Regions from separate parts of the Vulcanococcus sp. DEBay_Sum29NL08_54 genome, predicted to be linked through region 2. Evidence: predicted binding sites of a transcription regulator. Region 2 holds the regulator's gene; the other holds the start of a gene.

Region 1 (7,512 bases), on a different contig from region 2:
AAGGCCCATGGCTGAAGAGCGAACCCTTCAACTGCACCCACTGCCCCTGGTGCTGCATCACAGCCTCCGGGGGCCTGGTTTTTCCCGGGCCAGCCAAAAGGATGCGGGAGTAGTGCGCCTCACCTGGCGTTTGTCCTGGGCGCGGCACCAGCACCTGCGCTCCGCCTGGGCCATCCAACAACAAGCCCGAGAGCTGTTTGATCGGTTGACGGCTACCCGCGCCGTACTGGTTCTGAAGACCGGGAACCCAGAGCCCCAGCACAACCATCACGCCAAGCATCAGTGGCAGGAACCAGCCCAGAAAACGGCGATGCGCCTTGGGGAGAGGTCTGTAGTGAATGAAAAAGTCCATCGCTCAGGCCTGCTGGGGAGGGCGGGGAGGCAGTCCGATGCGCACACGTCCCTGATGACACTCAACCGGGAACGTTGGAACGCATTCGGTAAACGGCGGAGGTGAGGCTCCGGTCTCCAGGCGGTACTCGTAGCCATGCCACGGGCAGACGACACAGCCATTCACGACCCGACCTTCTCCGAGGGGGCCGTTTTGGTGCTGACAAACGTTGGAGAGGGCAAAGAACTCGCTGCCCTGGCGGAACACGGCCACCCGCTCTCCCGCCAAAGCAAACACCTTGGCCCGGCCATCCGGGATCGCATCGATGGGCCCGAGATCCACCCAGCCCGTGGAATCAGGCTGCAGGGGGCGCCCATCAATCACCCATTCCCGCCAACCGCTGATCAGGTGAATGGCGAGCAGCCAGACCAGACCCGCCAACACCAGGGCTGCCAACCAGGGGGACTGGTTGGTTTGCAGGGCACCCAAGAAGACATGGCCCACCAATGCCGCATAGCCGACATAGACCGCCATGTGAATCGCCTTCCAAACCGGGGCCGTCAGATTCGTCAGCCAAAAGTCATGGCTGGTGGCGGCCATCACAAACAGAACGGCCAGGCCGATCACCCCGAGCAGCTCAAAGGGGAACAGGGCAAAGTCATTGAAATGGCCATTGCTGGTGAACAAACTCACCAGCGGCTCACGGTTGCCGAAGTCGTTGTACCAATTCAGAGCCCCATGGAAGCTCCATGGGAACTGCGGCGCCTTCTGGCCGAGCCAACTCCAAGGCTCCTTGGGCAGATGCCACCCGTTGACATGCAAGAACCCCAATAGGAACACCATCACACCCATGTGACGGCGGTTGAACAGCAGGGTGTGAAACAGCGGATTCAACCGTGCCAAGGGCCCGATCGAGAGGGTCAGATGCAACAGGATGTAGGCCGCACTGCCGTAGGCCCGAATTGCCGCCCCGTCGGTCTCGAGGGGAACATTGGCGGCCGCCGCCCACCAGTGGCTGATCCCCATGAAGAGCAGGAGATAGGCACTCACACCAGCTAAGAGGACGCCGTCATAGATGAGCTTTCGGCGCGTCCATTGCACCGCGACGTAGCCATGGCTCATGGCCGCTCACCTCCAGCAGACAAGGACGGCAACGCCCACGAGGCAACGATGCGCTGATCCAGCGGACTCACCAGCAACAACAGACCTGGCTGAGGAGACCGCAACGCACGCCCGACCACCACCGGTAAGCGGTAGCGGTGGGTCCCGGCTCCGGCGAGGGAACCCAACAGCTGAGCCTGCGCCAACGACTCAGGGCTCCTGTCGGTCGACGACCAATAGAGCAGTGGATCCGCCAAGTTGAGGGGTTCCTCTGCGATCAAGCGCAACTGAAGCATCGGGCCCAACACCAGCTGGCCCTTGAGCTGAGTGTCTTGGACCGGCCAATCGAAGGCAAGGAGGAGATCTCCCTCGGCTGTCGCTCCACCCAGATCGGCCCGAGCGAACAGGGGTGCCGCCGTTGCTGTGACCGGCGGGATCTCAGGGCGCTGAACAAGTGCACTCACCGCCAGCCAAGGCAGGAGAACCCCAAGCGCTGTCATCAGCCAGCGATGGGTCTGCCGTCGACTGCTGATCATGCCCGTGCCGCCAGCCGGTGGGCATTGCGTTCAACGGCTGGCGGAGCACCAAGCCAGAGCCGTTTGATCAGCCAAGGCCATAACAAGGCCAGTCCGGGAATGATCAGGAGCCGGAAGCCAATATTTCTCCATCCCTTCGCGGAGAAATCGATGCGTTGAACGCCAAAGATGCTGATCAGGATCGCGATGACCACGCTCGCGGAGGCATAGGCCCTCAGGCCATCGACGCCGGCACGAACAAGCGGCAGGGAACCCTCAATCACCTGGCAGATCAGTCTTGTTCGCGAAGACTAGAGATGCTCAAACGAAGGCACCACTGGATTGACCACACGCTGAAACACCAGAGCAAGAGCAGCGCACGAAACAAAAAAAAGCCCCGCAAGAGCGGGGCTTAAAGGCAAATCAATCAAGCAGGAATCACTTGACGTACTTGAGACCTCGGTAGTTCAGCTGAGGGTGCTTCTGGGAGACAGCCTCTTTGTTCTGCTGGTACTTCTGGCCGCGATAGGTGAGGGTCATGGATAGTTCCTCGGAGTCAGCCCAGGTCCCCGTTCCATGGCCTGGATCGAACTGCGCCTCAGGCAACCAAAAGGTGCCGAGGTGAACGTTTTGTAGCGGTTGCTACAGCACTGTTTTAGCCGCGCGGAAACCAGCCGTGTCGTTCAGGCGATTACAAAACTCCGATTTTGCCGATTAATCGCTTGGGCAGTTCTGCCGTGGGGTCAAAAAGAACAGCAAATCGCACTGAAAACGCGTGAAATCACTCAGGGCGTTCTCCACATCCCCCGGGTAACCCGCATCAGCCTGCGCCGAAGAGGGGAGCGGACCAATCGGCGGCGGCAGGGGCTCAGCCAGAGCCAACCCCGGCAAGGCCGAGAGGGTCGCCGCAAGAACAACAGCAGGCCAACGCGTCATCACAGCACCACAGCTCTACTGACTCCATAGCCATGGCCCAAGCCAACGGCAAGGCATCAAAAAACCCGCCAGACCCCCAAAGGATCTGACGGGCAAAGGGTGAATCAAGGATGAGCAGGCTGGACTCAGCCGACGCTCCAAACACCACCGGCGATCTTCACCAGGGGAGCCACGATGGTCGTGCCGGCGAGGAACCAGGCGAAGGCGGCACCGCCGCAACCGCCGAGCCAGAAGCCGCTGGCGAACTCGGCCCAACCCGCCTTGGTGAACAGGTCAGCAGGGGGGTTGTCGATGGTGGCGTCAGCCGGCTGCACGTTGGGGCCACGGCCAGCGGTGCCGTAGATCGACAGGCAGACCGTCAGGATCGAGACCAGACCCACAGCAGCCAGAAGACCAGCGGTGCTGGCGTACTCGGTGGCGCGCAGGGGGCCACAGATGGCGAAGGGGCCGTAGAGGAAGAAGCCATGGGCCATGCCCACTTCCAGACCGCGACGGTTGGGAGAGAGGGCGGGGCGATAAGCAGGCAGCGCGCTCAGGAAAGCGCGGCTGAAGTAGCTGCTGTTGACGGGAGTGGCCAGATTGCCGACACAGGGGTCGGCCACGGGGGTCACGGTCATCGGGGGAAGAACGTCAGGTGGCGCGGAATGAAGCGGCGACAGCTCAGTCGCGGGCTTCGATCACGTTGAACAGCAGGGCCATGGCCACAGCAGGAGCCAGGATCCCGACAAGTGGCACGAACACCGAGGGCATCCAGGCGGCGACGAAATCTCCGGTCATCAGCGTGGGCCAATACAGCTACCGTTCGGCACTGTAAGGAGCCCTGCCGGAGCTGCTCTTCGGGGCCTCAAGGGGCGACATAAAAGTTCAGACCACACCCCCAGCCCATGACCCAGGCACTCACCGGCATCGTCATCGCAGGCGTCCTGGCGGCCTGCTGGGTCCTTGGCCGGCCCAAGCGCAACATCCTGCGCTCCACCGATGCGTCCGGCATCGCAGCCCTGAACCGCGGGCAGATGGAGCTGGTCATCCCCTCTGACGGGAGCAACTCCAGCAATCAGGGCAGCCAGGACACGGTCGTCCTCCCCGCCGCCAGCGACCGGCGCGGCCGCCACCAACTGCTGCAACAGCTGGAGCAACAGTTCCGCGCGGGGGGTGAGCAGCGCCGCACGGCCATGGCCATCTGCCAGCTCTGGTGCCACCGCGAGGCCCTGCCCCTGATTCGCCGCGGCCTGCGCGATGCCGACCAGGTGGTCGCCCAGCTCGCCGCTGAAGCCATGTCCCACTTCCGTGGCCGCAGCAGCCTGCCTGTTGCCTCGCCTCAGCCGCTCAAGCTGCCGCGCAACGTCTCGCGAATGCGGTAAATCGGACGGCCCTGACTCTCGTGATAGGTGCGCATCTGCACCTCCGAGAGCAGACCAAAACAAAAGAGCTGCACGCCCGTGATCAGGGCCAGGACCGCCACCAGCAATAGGGGCCGGTTGCCGATCTCCGCGCCCCCCAACTTGACCATCAGCAGATAGGCGCTCAGCAGCGCCCCGATGGCCATGGCGCTCAGCCCCCCGAAACCGAAGACGTACATCGGACGGGTCAAGAAGCGCTTCATGAACCAGACCGTGAACAGATCCATCAGCACCCGGAAGGTGCGATCGATCCCGTACTTGCTCTGGCCGAACTGACGGGCGTTGTGGTTCACCTTCACCTCGGCGATGCGGGCCCCTTCGATGAAGGCCAAGGCCGGCAGGAAGCGATGCAGCTCCCCGTAGAGGTTCATGTCCTCCACCAGCTCGCGGCGGTAGGCCTTGAGGGAGCAGCCGTAGTCGTGCAACCGCACCCCCGTCACCCGAGCGATGAGGGCATTGGCGATCTTGCTGGGGAGCAGCCGGCTGACGGCATGGTCCTGGCGCTGGTGCCGCCAGCCGCTCACCAGGTCATACCCCTGCTCCAGGCGCTCCAGCAGCATCGGGATATCGGCGGGATCGTTCTGCAGGTCCCCATCCAGGGTGACGATCAAGCGCCCGCGGCTGGCGTCAAAGCCAGCCGCCATCGCAGCGGTCTGGCCGTAATTGCGGCGCAACAGAACCGCCACCAGCTCTGGGGCCCCGGCGGCCTGCTGGCGCAAGACCTCGGCCGTGCGATCGGATGAGCCGTCATCCACCAGCACCAGCTCAAAGGAGCGGCCCAGGGGACGCAGGGCCAGCAGCAGCTTCTCGACGAGCAGCGGCAGGCTCTCCTCTTCGTTGAACAGAGGCACCACGATCGAGAGGTCTGGAACGCTGGCGCTGCTCAAGAGGGACGGCTCAAGTTGGCTGGAACCTAGAGGAAAGCGCTCAAAAGAGGCTCAGCCCGGCAGCAGCCAAGCCACCCCCAGGCCCAAGTAGGTCCCGAGCAGATAGCCGAGCAAACCAATCGCCACCGAAGGCACGGCCAATTCAGCGCGGCCAATGGCGGTCGCCAGGGCCAGGGCCGTGCTGGGGCCGCCGATGGAGGCCTGGGAGGCCACCAGGGTCTCAGCCATGGGCCAGCGCAGCCAGCGGCGGAAGATCAAAAGCAGCAACGCGGCCTGCACCAGCACCACCACAGCCGCATAGAGCAACACCGGCAAGCCCTCCCCCAGCAGGCCCGCGACCGGGGAGCTCAGGCCCATCACCGTGAAGAAGGGCTGAATCAAGAGCAAGCCAAGGCCATAGCAACCGCGACGGCTGGCGGGCGCCGGCAACTGGGCCACCAGCAGCGCGACCGTTGTGAGCACCAGGATCGAGGGGACGCCCTGCAGCACACCCGTCAGCCCCTGGCTCAACGCCAACACGGCCAAGCCCCAAAGACCGGCCAGCCACCAGGAGCGCTCCGGCTGATCGCTTGGGGCCTCATTCGCCCAGGTCGCCTCCGGGGCCGCATCCGCCCTCAGTCCCAGCCAGGTGCTGATGGCGAACCAGACCGCGAAGACCACGTAATCGGCGGCGGTCGCCAGGGTCAGCAAGGTCTCTGGGGGATTCAGCGTCCGGGCCACCGAGACGAAATTCAGGCTGCCCCCGGTGAAGGTGGCGGTGTACATCCCCGCCAGCACGTCCCAGTCCTCCCCGAGCAGGGGATGCAGCAACCAGCCCCCCAGCAGCACCCCCAAGACCGTGCTCAGGGCCGCCACCAGAAACGGTCCGAGCAGTTGCCGGGCCTGGGGCCAGAGGCGCCGGAGATCGACCGCGAGCAACAGCAGGCCGATCGCCAGCGAGGTCAAGGGACCATTGACCCAAGAGGCGGCCTCGGCCTGCAGCTGCACCCCGGCCAGGTTGCTCACCAGCAGGCCGAGCAGCAGCACCACCATCGTCATGCCCAGCTGCCGGCCCCAAGCGGTGCGGCGCGCCAGCAGCCAGCCGAGGGCCGTGAGTGCGAGAACGAGAAGCAAAGACCAAACCATGGACATCAAGGCAGGGTGGAGCCGTCGTGGCAGCGCACCACACGGCCGGCGCCGCGCAGTTCCGTTCGGTAGTGAACGCTGACCGGATCGATCAGCTGGGGATCCAGACCATCGACACCCAGGCCATCGCGGCCGTGCTCCCGGCCAGAACTATGCAGGTAGCGGCCCTGCCCGAGATAGAGCCCCACATGGGTGCAGCGCTGGGGGCGACCAAAAAAGATCAAATCGCCGGGACGCAGCAGGCCATAGCAACCGGGCGCCACCGCGACGGGCTGGCAGAAGCGCTCCTGCTGGTAGGCATCCCGCGGGATCCAGACCCCCGCGGCGGCATAGGCCGCCTGGATGAAGCCTGAGCAGTCAAAGTCGGGCCCCAGGCTCCCGCCCCAGAGGTAGTGGTTGGCCTGCTGGCGCGCGGCCTCGGCAAAGGCCAAGACGGCAGGCAGGCGCTCAGCAATGGCCGACTCGGACCAGAGCTGCGCCCGTTGGCCCGCGATACAACGGGCATGGCCCAGCAGGTCCCGCGGATCAATCCAGCCGGGGTAGCCGTCCTCCAGCAACCGCACCCGCAGGCGCTTCCCGGTCGGCGCCGCTTGACCCAGAACCTGCAGGGCTCGGCCGGCCCAGGCCTGGGTGGCGAGGCCTGGCCCCGACCAATGGCTGTAGAGATTGAGCGGCGCATCGATGCGCCAAGAACTGCCCGGGTGCAGCAGCTCCAAGGCCACGGGTGTTCCCACGGACAACCTGCTTAACCTCGCCATGACCCCGAGTGGCTGCGATGGCGTTCTACTGCCCTGATGGGGAGATGGAGCAAGCACTGGTTGCGGCGATCAGCAGCCTGGAGCAGGAGGGCCGGCCGGGGCTGAGCGAGCAGCTGTCGGTCACCTGGATCCGCTACGGGCAGTCCCTGCGCGGCGGCACAGCTGGCGAAGGGCAGGGGACCCACTGGCGCGGCAACCAAGCCCGCTATCCCGCCAGCGTGGTGAAGCTCCTCTATCTCCTTGCCGCGGAAGCCTGGCTGCAGCGCGAGCTCATCGACGACACCCCGGAGCTGCGGCGGGCCCTGGCCGACATGATCCGGGATTCCAGCAACGACGCCACGGGGCTCGTGGTGGATCTCTTGACGGGAACCTGCAGCGGACCGGAGCTGCCGGCGGCGGCCCTGCAGCAGTGGAGCCAGCAGCGCCAACTGATCAACCGCTGGTACGGCGAGCTGGGCT
Region 2 (7,512 bases):
GCTCGATGCCCAGGAGGAAATCCGGGTGCTCTGCGATCTGATGTGGCCCCACCTCCAGGCCTGGGCCCCAGAGATCGCGGCTTGGTACGAGAAGACCCGCCTGCACAAGGCGCGCCTGGCCCCTTAGGGCTCAGACCTTGGCCAAGGTGACCCGCTCGGGCTGGTGCTGGTACTTGCCAGCCCGGTCCTTGTAGGTCGTCTCGCAGGGATCGCCCTCGAAGAAGAGCAGCTGGCAAATGCCCTCGTTGGCATAGATGCGGCAGTCCGCGCCGGAGGAATTGCTGAACTCCAGGGTCAGGTGACCTTCCCAACTGGCCTCAGCTGGGGTGGTGTTGACGATGATCCCCAGGCGGGCATAGGTGCTCTTGCCCAGGCAAATCACGGTGATGTTGGGAGGGACGCACATCTTCTCGAGCGCCACACCCAGGCCATAGGAGTGGGCCGGGAGGATGAAGTACGAGCCGTCTTCGTCCTCATGCAGGGGCACCGGCTCCAGGTTGGCGGGGTTGAAGCGCTTGGGATTCATGATCGTTCCGGGGACGTGCCGGAAGATCAGGAACTCCTGCGGGGAGAGACGCAGGTCATAGCCGTAGGACGAGCAGCCAAAGCTGAGAACCGGCTTTTCGCTGTTCTCCGGATCGAGATGGCGAACCAGCTGCGGCTGAAAGGGCTCGAGCATGCCCAAGGCGGCCTGCTCGTTGATCCAACGGTCGTTTTTGAGCATCAGAAACCTCGGCGCAGCTGGGTGACCTGATCGGCCATGGCCAACAGAGCGGTGGGCATGGAGGGCCCCGTCAGGATCACATCCAGGTGGGACGGCCGCTGCTCCAGGGCTGAAACGACCTCCGCCTCGGACAAGTAGCCCAATTCGACGGCCAGGCCCAACTCATCGAGCACCAACTGATCCAGCTGACCGCTCAGCAGCTGCTCACGGGTGTACGCCCAGATCTCGCGCACAGCCTCGACATCGGCCTGGGAGGCCGGCACGGGCTCAGCCAGGCAACCCGCCACGGCTGGCCTCAGCCACTGAAGGCGGCCACAGAGCCACACACTGCGCTCCAGACCCTGATCGACCCCACCTTTGAGGAATTGGCTCACCAGAACGCGGCTGCCAAGTCCGGCGCTGCGCAGGGCCTGACTGAATACCCCACTGAAGCTGCCGCGGAAGGGAGCGGTGTGAACCTGGAGCTGCCCCTCCTGCTGGGCCGCCAGGCGCACGCTGCGAGCGGGGGCCGACGCCGGGACCACAGCCAATGGACGCAGGTGTCCAGCACGGGGCGTGGCTGCAATGCTGGCCGTCATCGAGTGCATGGCTGCCGCTTGGGATCCTGAATGTAGCGGCGTTAGGCCGTCCGGCAAGCAACAAGCACTACCTGTAGTGCAAACACCCGTACCATCGAGGCACTGAGCCAGCCCGCGATGAGCAGCACCCAACCCAGGCGGGACGGCCGCAGCGCAACGGACCTGCGCAGCACGCGCTTCGCTTGGGATCCGATGGGCTTCGCCCTGAGCTCCGTCACGGTGTACACGGGCAACACGGCTGTGATCTGCAGCGTTTGCTTAGAGGAGGGTGTTCCGAAGTGGCGTAAAGGCTCCGGCAAGGGCTGGCTGAGCGCTGACTACCGGCTGCTCCCCGCCAGCACCCCCAGCCGGCAGCCACGGGAGCTGATGAAGCTCTCCGGTCGCACCCAAGAAATCCAACGCCTCATCGCCCGCAGCCTCAGGGCCTGCCTGGATTTGGAGGCGCTGGGGGAGCGGACCCTGCAAATCGACTGTGACGTCCTTCAAGCCGATGCCGGCACCCGCACCGCCAGCATCACTGGAGCCTGGGCCGCCTTAGCCCTCGGCCTGCAACGCCTGGAGCAGCGCGGAGTGCTGGAACGATCGCCCCTGGTGGGGCAGGTGGCGGCGGTTTCCGTTGGCCTCGTGGATGGCGCCGCACTCCTCGATCTCGACTACAGCGAGGACAGCCGAGCAGAGGTCGATCTGAACGTGGTGATGAATCAAGAGCAACATTTGCTCGAAATTCAAGGCACTGCCGAGGGCGCACCCTTCAGTCGCCAACAGCTTTCCAGCCTGGTTGACCTAGCGGAAAGCGGCATCGATCAACTGATGCAGGCCCAGAAGCAGGCCTTGGCAGAGGCAGCAAATTAGTTTCAATGGCTACAGGGCGGCCCTGGACTGATCCGTAGGTTCCAGGCAACTCAGTCGCGCTGAAATGGTCGTGGCAACGCAAGGATTCAGCCGCTACTCCCCTAGCCCTACGACCGGTACGTCAGTGATCGCACCGATCGCGGGGAGTCCCCTGCCGCCCAATGCCACGCTGCTGGATGTCATCCGGGGCCTGAGCGGTAGCACCACCGAAATCGTTGAGCGCGGCAAAACAATCTTTTTCCCCGGCGACCCCGCCGAAAAGGTTTATCTGCTGAAACGGGGTGCGGTCCGGCTCTCCAGGGTCTACGAATCCGGCGAGGAAATCACCGTGGCACTGCTGCGGGAGAACAGCCTCTTCGGCGTGCTGTCTCTACTGACAGGCCAGCGTTCGGACCGCTTCTATCACTCGATTGCCTTTACCCGCGTCGAGCTGGTGACGGCTCCCGCCACCTCCGTCCGCAAGGCGATCGAACAAGACCCGGCGGTTGGTCTACTGCTTCTGCAGGGTCTCTCCTCTCGGATTCTTCAAACCGAGACCATGATCGAAACCCTCACCCACCGCGACATGTCCTCGCGACTGGTGAGCTTCCTGCTGGTGCTCTGCCGCGACTTTGGTGTACCCAGCAGCGAAGGAATCACGATCGACCTGCGCCTCTCCCACCAGGCCATCGCCGAAGCAATCGGATCGACCCGCGTCACGATCACCCGTCTCCTGGGCGACCTCCGCAACGACGGCCTAGTGCAAATCGACCGCAAAAAAATCACCGTCTTCGATCCGTTGGCCCTCGCCAAACGCTTCAGCTAAACGGCTGAACTGGTGGCCGATCCCAGCTGCGTTCCAAGCCACCGCAACCGATACTGATCGTCGTCGCCCAACGTCGTGTCCGGCTGGATCCTGATCCTGGCGTTGCTGATCCTCGGGGGAGTGCTCTCCACCCTGGGGGATCGCTTGGGATCCAAGGTCGGCAAGGCGCGGCTGAGCTTGTTCCGGTTGCGGCCCAAGAAGACCGCCGTGGTGATCACGGTGCTGACCGGCAGCTTGATCAGTGCCATCTCCCTTGGGCTGATGCTGCTCGTCAGTGATCGCTTGCGCACGGGGCTCTTCGAACTCGATCAGATCGAACAGCGCCTGCGGGACAGCCGCGATGCCCTGAGCTCAAGTCGCAAGGACCTGGCCCAAAGTCGGAGCGCCCTGCGCAGCGCAGAGAACGAGCGCAGCGAGGCCCAACGCCAACTCAAGGTGGTGGCCGAGCAGGCCAGCCGGCTGCAGAAGGAACTGGCTCCCCTGATGGAGCAACGCAAACAACTGGAGGCCGAGCGCGACCGCCTCAGCCGTGACATCGCCGCGAAGGATTCCGATCTCCAGCGCAACCGCACTGAGCTCGCCAAGCTCAACAGCAAGATCAAAAGCAGCAGCCAAGAGCTCGAGCGTCTCGAACGCAACCTGATTGCCCTACGTCAGGGTGATGTGGTGATCAGCAGTGGCCAAATCCTGGAGGTGGCCAAGGTGCGGATCGAGAAGCCCAGCCAGGCCCGAGACGTGATCCACGCCCTGCTGCAGCGCACGAATTTGAACGTCTACCAGCGCGTGCTGCCAGGCGAAACACCGAACCGTCAAATCCTGTTGGTACCGCGCAGCGACATCAGCAAATTGGAGACCACCCTCAGCAAACGCGGCGAGTGGGTCGTGAGTCTGATCTCAGCGGCCAATGTGCTCAAAGGGGAGCGTCAGGTCGTGGCATTCCCGGATGTCAGACCCAACAAACGGGTGGTGCGTAGTGGAGAACAACTGGCCACCACCGTGCTGGAGGCCGATGAGCGCTCCCCGGATCAGGTGCGTAGCCGTCTGAACCTGCTCCTGGCAGCAGCCTTTACCCGAGCGCAACGTCAAGGGGCCCTGGCCAACGGCCTGCAATTTGACCCAGCACGCCTCAATCAACTGGCTGAGGCCCTGGTCAACCGCCCCCTGGGCGAGACCGCCAAGCTCGAGGCCGTCTCCAGAGGCAACAGTGATCTGGCCGACCCGATTGCCGTGGACATTCGCTGGCAGCGCCCGCAATGACTTGGATCGGACTCGATCCCGGCCGCAGCAAATGCGGCTTGGTGCGCTCTGACCACAGCACAGGCCAGATCGAGGTTGCCGCCGTGCTCTCCCCGGAAGAGTGCTTCAAGCAGATTGCGATCTGGCGAGAACGTCCGGGTCTTGAGGGTGTTGTGCTCGGCGATGGCACGGGCAGCAAGCACTGGCAGCGGCAACTCAACGACCTGGGCCTGGCTATCCAGGTCATCCCTGAAGCGGGAACCACCCTGGCCGCACGAGCCCGCTACTGGCAGCTGGAGCCCCCCAGGGGCTGGCGGCGAATGCTCCCCGAGGGCCTGAGGTTGCCCCCACGGGACTACGACGATGTCGTGGCTCAACTCCTGCTGGAGCGCCATTGGAGAACGGAGCTCAAGCGGGAACCTGGCTTGGTCGTCTTGCGCCAGCTCGCTGCCTAAAACCTGGCCCGCACGCTGAAGGCGTAGTCCCCACCCGCCTCCAGCTGGTAGTCGGTTTTCAACAGGAAGCGCAGCAACGCGTCCTGGATCAAGGCCCGGCCCAGGGAGGGCTCCACCTGCAGCTCGCCGCGGTCAAAGAACCAGGCGAAGGTCCACTCGAACCCTCCAGCGCTGACCTCACCCTCCAGCACCCGCTGGCTAAAGCTTTGGCGCAGCACCCGCAATTGCGCCGTTGTCGTGGGGAGGCGACTCACGCGGACTCAGGCAGTGGGTTGCTCGACCAGCTTGGCGGCAGAGGGAGCAACAAAACCGTTGAGCCTGTTACCAGCCCGCTCAAACCCCAGGCGCTGAATCAGATCCAGACCAGCCAAGACCTCATCGATGACCTCCTCGAGCACCGGCTGTTCGGCGACGGCAAAGCGGCCGAGGACGTGGCCGACAGTGCGCTGCTTACGTTCCACAGGATTCAAGGCCGGAGCGCCAATTCCGATGCGCAAGCGGGGGAACTCTTGGCCACCGAGATGGGCAATGGTGCTGCGCAGACCGTTATGCCCGCCAGCACCGCCCGAGAGCCGCAGGCGCAAGCGACCGAGGGGGAGATCCATGTCGTCCACCAGGATCAGCATCTGGTTGGGCTCGAAGCCAAACCAATCGAGAGCAGCACGAATCGAACGACCGCTGTCGTTCATGTAGGTCTGAGGCATCAACAGACGCAGGCGTTCAGCACCCTGTCCCACCTCCGCGGCGAGGGCGTGGAGCTTGGACTGCTGCTTAAAGCTGCTGTTTTGACGCTTGGCCAGCTGCTCCAGCGCCATAAATCCGACGTTGTGGCGGGTTCCGGCGTACTTCTCGCCCGGGTTCCCTAAACCAACAACAAGACTCAAAGGAGCCATGGAGTCCTTCAACCGGCCGCTTGCTCGTCGTCGGCCTTGAGTTGAGGCTGGGGCTCTGAAGAAGCCTGGGTGACTTCCGCTTCCACCGTGTCGACCGCCTTTCGGAACTCCTGCTCGAATTCCTTCGAGGCGGACTGAAAACCCTTCAGGGTTTTTCCAAGGGTGCGACCCAATTCGGGTAAGCGCTTGGGACCGAACACCAAGAGACCCACGGCGGCAATCACCGCCATCTCAGGCAATCCGATCCCAAACACGTTCATCGGATCAGCCGATGCCGTTCCAGTTGACGGTGATGCCGTCGAGGATCAGGGACTTGTTGTACAGCTGGAGGATCACCAGCAGGAACACCAGGAACAGGGCCATGAACACGCCCATCACGGGGGTCGTGCCCCAGCCGGGCACAACCTTGCCGTACTCGGAGTTCAGGGGGCGAAGCAGATCTCCCAGGCGGGTGCGTTGAGCCATGTCGGGCTGTGCTCTCTGGCAAGGAGTAGGTCTCGTTACTGTAAGGGGCCTGGCCGCCTGAGCGGCTGGCCCCGTCGAGAGTTGTGATGGAAACCACCTCCCCAGCCATGTCCGTGGCACTGGCCGTCTTGGCTGTGCTGCTGGGCCTCACCGGCTTCGGGATCTACACCGCCTTTGGTCCTCCGTCGAAGCAGCTCAGCGACCCCTTTGACGACCACGACGACTAAACCAGCTCTAACGCGACGACCTGCCAGGGCTTGAGCACAAGAGCTCCGCTCTGCCAGGTCTCAGCATTCCCCCGGCGCCAACGCCGTGGCGAGCCCAGCGTCCAGCTCTGTCGCTGAGGGCTGAGGTTCTGCAGCCTCAGCGCCAGCTGCCCTGGGGTTGAGCCGGGCCTGCAGCTGAGCACGCGGATCTGGGGATTGGCTGGACCCATGCCCTCCATCAAGTCGATCGGAGCGAAGACCTCCGCCTGCTGGGCCGCCTTTTGGGCCGGGCGAATCCATAGCGGTTCTCGAAAACGCTGCGCCAAACGAGGCACCCCGGCCGACGCCCACCCGGCTGCACAAGGGACCAACGCGAGCCGAAGCCGTTGGTGTCCGTTATCGGCCGAGGGGTCAGGCCAGGTGGGTGCTCTAAGCAAGGAGACCCCCAGCTGATCGGGGGTGGCGGAGACGCCCTGGGGCCCATCCAGCAGCACCGCCAGACCACCCGCTCCAGCCTTCGCCTGACTGGCCAGCCAACTGATGGCCGTCACTTCCCAGCGCGCCTGCTCCCTAGCCGTCAGGGGCTGGGCCGGCCGCTCGAGAACCCCCGCAGAGGTATCCGCGGCATAGCGCTGAGCAACCTGCGCCAAGGGCAATTCCAGCCGCAACAGCTCATGGCGCTGGCGCCAATCGACCGTCAAAGCCAGCTCCAGATACGGCGAGGCGGCCCGCAGCTGAATGTCGAGTCGAAGCGTGCTTTGGCCGCAGCGGCCGCGCATGACAAAGCGGCAACAGAGCGGTCCCTGCTCAACCAGTTCCGGTGCTCCCTGCCAAGTCAAAGGCAGCGGCTGCTCGCGGTAGTCCGCCGCAATGTCCCAGGCATCCCAAAACTCGCCCTGATCGCTCCAACGGCGCCATTGCAAAGGGCCTGAGAGCTGGGGAACGCCGTCGGCCCCACAGAGCTGCTGAACACCGTCCGCCCCGATCTCGACGCGCACCAAGCCGTTGTCCAAGCGCCAGTGCCCAGCGCTCGCCTCGCACACAACCGGGTCTGTGATCGCTGCCGCGGCCTGCGGCAGCCCATCCGCGCGCTCAAGGGGAAGCGCCTGAACAGCCGAGGCCAAGGGGAGCTGAACCCATGTCCCACCGGCTGGACGCCCCTGACTGGGGAGCTGCTCCGGGGCCCCCTCGATGCACCAGGCGCCAGCGGGCAGGCGCAGGGTGACCCGCTCCGCAGGCTGGGGCTGGAGTTGCACCAGCCACCAAGGTTCAGCTCCGCCGCGCGCGGGGAGCAGGGC

Evidence for each region. Region 2 encodes NtcA, which controls nitrogen genes in cyanobacteria. Its sites were predicted from a motif close to GTANCNNNNGNTAC; they were not measured.
Region 1: QZ186_RS05655 (DUF4278 domain-containing protein) is a predicted target of NtcA. The motif match lies at 2,580-2,593, and genes of this name have one in related genera.

What each region holds. Positions count from the first base shown of each region.
Region 1 is NZ_JAFMNJ010000010.1:61,184-68,695, reverse strand. Features, by position in the region: gene QZ186_RS05675 (hypothetical protein) at 1-352, opposite strand, end outside; gene QZ186_RS05670 (Rieske 2Fe-2S domain-containing protein) at 356-1,453, opposite strand; gene QZ186_RS05665 (hypothetical protein) at 1,450-1,932, opposite strand; gene QZ186_RS05660 (hypothetical protein) at 1,965-2,231, opposite strand; gene QZ186_RS05655 (DUF4278 domain-containing protein) at 2,386-2,487, opposite strand; gene QZ186_RS05650 (hypothetical protein) at 2,662-2,883, opposite strand; gene QZ186_RS05645 (photosystem I reaction center subunit XI) at 3,009-3,500, opposite strand; gene QZ186_RS05640 (photosystem I reaction center subunit VIII) at 3,544-3,660, opposite strand; gene QZ186_RS05635 (HEAT repeat domain-containing protein) at 3,768-4,244, shown strand; gene QZ186_RS05630 (glycosyltransferase family 2 protein) at 4,202-5,170, opposite strand; gene QZ186_RS05625 (DUF819 family protein) at 5,222-6,283, opposite strand; gene QZ186_RS05620 (C40 family peptidase) at 6,301-7,053, opposite strand; gene QZ186_RS05615 (serine hydrolase) at 7,071-7,512, shown strand, end outside.
Region 2 is NZ_JAFMNJ010000024.1:2,684-10,195, reverse strand. Features, by position in the region: gene thyX (FAD-dependent thymidylate synthase) at 1-127, shown strand, start outside; gene dcd (dCTP deaminase) at 131-724, opposite strand; gene QZ186_RS08470 (cob(I)yrinic acid a,c-diamide adenosyltransferase) at 724-1,302, opposite strand; gene rph (ribonuclease PH) at 1,420-2,154, shown strand; gene ntcA (global nitrogen regulator NtcA) at 2,219-2,959, shown strand; gene QZ186_RS08455 (DUF3084 domain-containing protein) at 3,035-4,216, shown strand; gene QZ186_RS08450 (resolvase) at 4,213-4,650, shown strand; gene QZ186_RS08445 (DUF3146 family protein) at 4,647-4,904, opposite strand; gene pth (aminoacyl-tRNA hydrolase) at 4,911-5,543, opposite strand; gene QZ186_RS08435 (TatA/E family twin arginine-targeting protein translocase) at 5,552-5,803, opposite strand; gene psbH (photosystem II reaction center protein PsbH) at 5,808-6,008, opposite strand; gene psbN (photosystem II reaction center protein PsbN) at 6,095-6,235, shown strand; gene QZ186_RS08420 (alpha-mannosidase) at 6,232-7,512, opposite strand, start outside.